One region of the Cupriavidus sp. UBA2010 genome, then DNA from elsewhere that is predicted to be linked to it. Evidence: predicted binding sites of a transcription regulator. Region 1 holds the regulator's gene; the other holds the start of a gene.
The links. Region 1 encodes FNR, which switches genes on or off when oxygen is low (the NO sensors DNR and NnrR bind a similar motif). Its sites were predicted from a motif close to TTGATNNNNATCAA; they were not measured.
Positions count from the first base shown of each region.

Region 2: B2246_RS12535 (universal stress protein) is a predicted target of FNR. The motif match lies at 1,760-1,773, and genes of this name have one in related genera.

Region 1 is NZ_DDCI01000012.1:121,357-124,632, reverse strand. It holds gene B2246_RS07895 (sulfite exporter TauE/SafE family protein) at 203-970, opposite strand; gene fnr (fumarate/nitrate reduction transcriptional regulator Fnr) at 1,056-1,781, shown strand; gene B2246_RS07885 (hypothetical protein) at 1,865-2,110, opposite strand; gene B2246_RS07880 (membrane protein) at 2,107-2,343, opposite strand; gene ccoG (cytochrome c oxidase accessory protein CcoG) at 2,357-3,276, opposite strand, start outside.
Region 2 is NZ_DDCI01000016.1:76,922-80,197, reverse strand. It holds gene B2246_RS12545 (sensor histidine kinase) at 1-568, shown strand, start outside; gene B2246_RS12540 (response regulator) at 565-1,209, shown strand; gene B2246_RS12535 (universal stress protein) at 1,240-1,692, opposite strand; gene B2246_RS12530 (universal stress protein) at 1,891-2,739, shown strand; gene B2246_RS12525 (MBL fold metallo-hydrolase RNA specificity domain-containing protein) at 2,791-3,276, opposite strand, start outside.

The DNA.
Region 1 (3,276 bases):
CCATCGGACTTTGGAACCAGATCTTGTGAACCGGATGAACTGTGGGGACGATCCCGGCAAGCCAGACCTGCCCAGACCCCCTGGGCACACATCCCAGATCGGGAATGCAGCCCCGGCGACGCCACGAGCGCATCGGAGCGCGATACCGTGGTTTTCGCGATTGTATGGCATTCCAGCCCCGCCCTGCAACCAGCAAAAAAGTCTAGAACACGACGCAGAAGCCGTGATTGGCCAGCGTATCGGGCAGCCAGACGGCGCGTGCGACACCCAGCGCCCCAAAACCGATCACAACAAGCGCGGCGCCCACTCGAACGCCGGGGCGGCGCGACAGTTGCCGCAGGTAGCCCGACAAACCCGAGATCACCAGCAGGTTGGGCAGCGTCCCAATGCCAAAGGCCGCCATGACAAGTGCCCCAGATGGCGCATTTCCAGCCAACAAGGCCAGCGCAAGTGCGCCATACACCATACCACAGGGCACCAGCCCCCAGGCCAACCCCATCCCATAGCGCCGCATGATGGGCGCGTGCCGACGCAAGCGAAGCGGCATCTGCATGCCCAGCGACGCGACGCCCCGGACGACATACGAGGCAGCCCGCGCCGCCAGCCGTTCGAGCCATGCTGCACGCATGACGCGGCCCCGCAACAACCACACCCCGGTCAGAACCAGTAACAGGCTGCCCGCGCCATAGAGCCAGCGCTGCACTGGAAGGTAGTCCTGCTTCCAGACTGTCGCACCCACCGCTCCCATCAGCGCCCCAAGCAGCACATAGGTCGTGAGACGCCCGGCGTGCATGACCAGCAGTTCCAGCCACCAGTGAAATCGCGAGCGATGCACGAGGCTAACGACCGCAACAGCCCCCCCGGATTGCCGTTGCTCGACGGCAATGGCAATTCCTCCGCACATGGCGGCGCAATGCACGCCACCAAGCAACGCAAGTGTAAAGACACTGAAAAGCACACCAAATGGCAACTGTTCCTCGCTTCTGCGTCACATCACGCTGTAAAATGCCTGCATCGCGCCTCCATCGCAAGCGCATTCATGCGAGCACCATCAATTGCTTACCTCCATTCCCGTCACCGAGATGTCTCCGCGTTGCTCCACTTGCGCCATGGGCCAGCTTTGCCTTCCCGTGGGCATGTCGCAACAGGACCTCGCAAAGATGGACACGCTCGTACAGGAACGCGTTCGTGTTCACAAGGGCGAAACGCTCTATCGCATGGGCGAACCACTTACCGCAGTCTATGCGATCCGCTTTGGCACATTGAAGACCCACGTGACCATGGAGGACGGACGCACGCAAATCACCGGCTTCCATTTGCCCGGTGAGGTCGTCGGGCTCGACGGCCTCAGCGAGATGCAGCATGCGTCCGACGCCACCGCGCTCGAGGACACAGAGGTCTGCGTCGTGCGATTCGATGACCTGCAATCGCTGTCCGGCACGTTGCCTTCTCTCCAGCAGCAGTTCCTGAGGCTGATGAGCAAGGAAATCTCGCAAGACCAGATCATGCTGATCACTCTTGGCTCGATGCGTGCCGAAGAGCGCCTGGCAGCATTTCTCGTCAACATGTCGGAGCGCCTGTCGATGCGCGGCTACTCGTCGAGCGAGTTCGTGCTGCGGATGAGCCGCGAAGAAATCGGCAGCTACCTTGGCCTCAAGCTCGAAACCGTGAGTCGGCTCTTCTCGCGATTCGCCGAAGCCGGCCTGATCCAGATTCGCCAACGACACGTGAAACTCGTGGACATGGAAGGCATCAGGCAGGTCTATAGCCGAAACTGCTAACGGGCATCGTGGCCAGGAAAACGGCCGCATCGGGAGCTGATCTCCCGGTGCGGCCGTTTTGCTTTCTGCCAGCACTCGAGCCATTACTCGAGTTCGTCGGTCTCCTCGAGCTTGGTTGGCATGGTGTATAGCGTCAGTCCGCTGGACAACGCGCAAAACAACCACGCCACCAGGAAGCCAATCGTGTAGACCGCCTCACGAGACGCTTCCACCTGGTGCCCGAAGAACGTGAGATCGCCCGGATCAACGACCGAAAACACGGTGGCGGTGGCCGCTCCGCCCATCAGAAACGCCGGCCAAAGTACCCACATCAGCCAGCGGAGTCTCATGGGCGCCTCGCAGCCGGCGACGCTACATGCTCCGCCCCCGTTTTCTCCACGACCAGGCCATGACGCTCCACGCCGGAAACCGGCAAATCCGGATGCGTGTTGGCAAGCCAGATGGTCACGCCGCAGCCAATAATTGCGAGCAACGGACCGCTCATCAAAAGCCACGGCCACGGTTCCCTGTACCAGGGCTTGGACTGTTGGGATGTCATTGCGCTCTCCTTGTTTGCTGCCATTTCACCCTCAGCATCACAGATTGCGGGGAACAATGAAACTCGTGGATTGCCTGATATGCGCGTCTCGGCCGTCCTCGCCCTCCGCCGTCACGGTTACGTTGATCTTGTGCGTGCCTTCCTTGGCATCGTCGATCGGCACGCGAATGCGAATCGGCAACAACCGGTTGGACGTTGGCTGCATGGCCTCGGCGGACTTGTCATACTCGACCGTCAGTCCAGTCAGATCGTCGCCCTCAGCCTGCACGCGAATCCGCATCGGCGCTTCCGTGGTGTTGATCACCTGGAGCCGATAGACGTTCTCGATCCAGCGGCCCTCCACTTCCCGGCCCAGCGCGCCGCGATCCCGAATGATGTCGACCTTGATCGGCGACCGCATTGCCAGCGATGCGACGAAGCCCGCCGCCAGAACCAGCCAGATCAGCGTATAGATGATCGTGCGTGGTCGCAGCAGCCGTTTGCGCGCGTCGGATGTCGTCAGGGACTTGCGCATGGCGTTTTCCGACGTGTATCGGATCAGGCCGCGCGGGTACTCCATCTTGTCCATGACGAGATTGCACGCGTCGATACAGGCGCCACAACCGATGCACTCGTACTGGAGGCCATCACGAATATCGATACCGGTCGGACACACCTGCACGCAGATACTGCAATTCACGCAATCGCCAATACCAGCCGCATGGCGATCGGTCTTGCGGGAACGGCTACCACGCGGCTCCCCACGACCCACGTCATAGGTCACGACATAGGTATCGCGGTCGACCATCACGCTCTGGAAACGCGCATAGGGGCACATGTACTTGCACACCTGCTCGCGCATGAATCCGGCGTTGCCCCAGGTCGCAAATGCGTAGAACAGCATCCAGAAGCTCTGCCAGGGTCCTAGCGTGAAATGCAGGACCTCGCTACCAAGTTCCCGAATCGGTGCGAAATACC
Region 2 (3,276 bases), on a different contig from region 1:
GCTGGAGACCGACTTGCGTGCGGACTGCGGCGCCGTGCGCGCGCTCGAACAGGTCAGCGCCATGCACACCGTCATCGACGAAACCATCGCCGCCGTGCGCAGGATTTCGTCCGATCTGCGCCCGGCGTTGCTCGATGAACTGGGCCTCGCCGCCGCGCTGGACTGGCTAGCCAAGGATTTCAGCCGGCGCTACGCGATCTCGGTGAGCACGCGGACGCCGGAGGAAATCGACGTCACCGAGCAAGCCGCCACCGCTGTATTCCGGATCGTCCAGGAGGCGCTCAACAACGTCGTGCATCATGCGGACGCCAGCGAGGCCTGGGTGACGCTGACCCACCAGAACCAGGACCACGACCACGACCAGTACGTGCTGCGCGTGCTCGATAACGGGCGCGGCTGGAACGGCCAGCCGAAGGATGGCGCGCGCCGCTCGTTCGGCCTGCTTGGCATCCGGGAACGGGCACGCCTGCTGGGTGGCACGGTGTCCATCGAACATTCGCCCGGCGACGGCTTCGAACTCGTCGTCACTTTTCCGGGTCATCCGGATTGCAAGGAGACCCAGGCATGATTCGCGTGATCATTGCAGACGATCACACTGTGGTGCGCAACGGATTGCGCCATATCCTCGAACGCACCAGCGACTTCGAGGTGGTTGGCGAAGCAGCCCGCGGTACCGAGGTGCCACAACTCGTGCGCGAGCTGTCCCCGCATGTCATCCTGCTGGACCTGTCGATGCCCGGCCGGAACGGGCTGGAACTGATCCGGCAACTGCGGGCCGATCATCCTGCACTACGAATCCTCGTGCTGACGATGCACGCGGAGGAACAGTATGTGGTCCGCGCCTTCCGTGCCGGCGCGGCCGGCTACCTGACCAAGGAAAGCGCGGCGACGGAACTGGTCGAGGCGCTCAGGAAGGTGGCCGCGGGCGGCACCTACGTCAGCCCCGCCATGGCCGAAAAGCTGGCGCTGGGCCTGCAGGAAAAGCCCGATGCGCCGCACGAAGGCCTGTCGGATCGTGAACTCGAGGTATTCCGGCGCATCGTCGATGGCGAGTCGCTGACGCAGATCGCCGCCGCGCTGTGCGTCAGCGCCAAGACGGTCAGCACCTACAAGATGCGCCTGATGGAAAAGCTCCAGCTTCGCAGCGACGCCGCACTGGTCCGCTATGCGATCGAGGCGAGGCTGTTCGGCGACGAAGACAAGCTATAACGTCGTGGCCCCCGGCCACAGCCCCGTCGTTCAGGCCGACTCGCCGCGAATCAGCAGCACCGGCTTGCTGGTCTTGGCCACCACACCTTCAGAGACGCTACCCATGATCATGCGGCGCACACCGCGTCGGCCGCGTGTACCCATCACGATCACATCGGCTGGCCAGCGGTCGGCATAGCCGACGATCGCGCCAGCGATGTCACCCGGCACCGCTGACTTCTCTGCCAGTTCGGTCTGAAACCGCACGCCAGCGTCCTGGAGACGGTGAGCGGCGGCTGCAAGGGCCTTCCTGCCAAAGTCCGTCAGTCCATTCAGGATGTCCTGCGGATTGACGAAACCTGCCTCAAGGAACACTTCGCCCTCGTCCACTACGAACAGGACCTTCACCTCCGCGCCCAGGCCCTTGGCCAGCCCGGCTGCCTGCGCAATGGCCAGGTCGGAAGACGGGCTGCCATCCACGGCAACCAGGATGCGTTCATACATATCGGTCTCCTCAGTCCGGGCCACGTGCCCTCACTGACCCAGCATAGGACGTGCCAAGGCTCCATGGTTGATGTATCGCAAGATGACCCGAGTCCACCGAATCAGGCGCTCTTGATCTGTCGCAACCATACGCGGCACATCACGCATACATTTGAGACCCAAATGGCGCCGAAGCGCCTTGCTTTTTCAGGAGACCATATGGACATCTCGGCGATCATGGTCCACGTCGATGCCTCGCAATCAGTGGAGGCCCGGCTCTGTCATGCCGTGGCGCTGGCCGGATCGTTCAACGCCACGCTGATCGGCCTGCTTTCGCTGAGCGCGGACGAGCCAGCGTGGGTCTATCGCACCGCGGACGGCCGCCGCGAGCGCCAGGCATACGCGCCGGATCTTGGCGCCGCATGTGAAGCCGCCCGGGAAGCCTTCGACATCGCCACCGAAGCCGCGACGTTTGCCGTCGACTGGCGCGTCGGCGAGGGCGCGCCCACCGACGCCATCCAGTGCGAAGGCCGGCTGGCCGACCTGCTGATCGTCGGCCAGCCCGACCGACTGAACGCCGACAGCGACGTAGCCCGGCACTTCGTCGAGACGGCCATTCTTTCGAGTGGCCGCCCGGTGCTGGTCATTCCTCAAGGGCCGCTGCCGGACGCTTCCACCTTCCCCTATGGCTCGATCGTGGTGGCCTGGAACGGCACCCGCGAATCCGCGCGCGCGCTGCATGACGCGCTGCCGTTGCTCAAGCGCGCCACCCAGGTCGACGTGGTGTCCTGCATTCCTCCGTACGCGCGCCGCAAGGCCGAACTCTCCCCGCCCGCCTACGCGGCAAACTGGCTGGCTCGGCATGGCGTGCACGCGAGCATGGTCGAGATGGTGCTGGAACGATCGGCCGATATCGGCGAGTCACTGCTTGCCATCGCCGGCCAGCGCCGCGCCGACCTGCTGGTTTGTGGCGCGTATGGCCGGGGGCTGCTGCGCGAGGAATTGCTGGGTGGCGTGACGGACACCGTGCTTCGTCACGCCACGATTCCCACCCTCTTTTCCTACTAGCCGCGCCGGCACGCCTTGCTCGGTCGCCCGGTCGAACGCTTAGTCGAACGCTTAGTCGAGCGTATAGATACCCCGGTACTCGGGCATCGTGACATCCCAATGCAGCGAATGCTCGATGCGCTGGCGCAGCGCATCGGCGGCACTGGGCTCGCCGTGCACGATGAACGTCTGCCGTGGCGGCGTCCCGATGGCACTCATCCAGTCCATCAGCCCATCCGCATCGGCATGTGCCGAGAAATGGCGAATCTGTTCGACTGAAGCACGCAGTTCGACTTCGCGCCCGTGCATCCGCAACGTGCGCTGGCCGGACGCCAGCGTCGCACCCCGCGTTCCGGCCGCCTGGAACCCCACCAGCAGGAAAGTGCTGCGTGGGTCCTGCCCGAACGATTCGAGGTGATGCACCACGCGCCCGCCCGTCAGCATTCCGCTACCAGCCAGGATGATCTTCGGCTGATCCACCCGGTTGATGCGGATCGACTCCTCCATGCTTCGGGTTGGAATCGCCACCGAACAGGCAGCCGCGCACGTTTCGGGGTC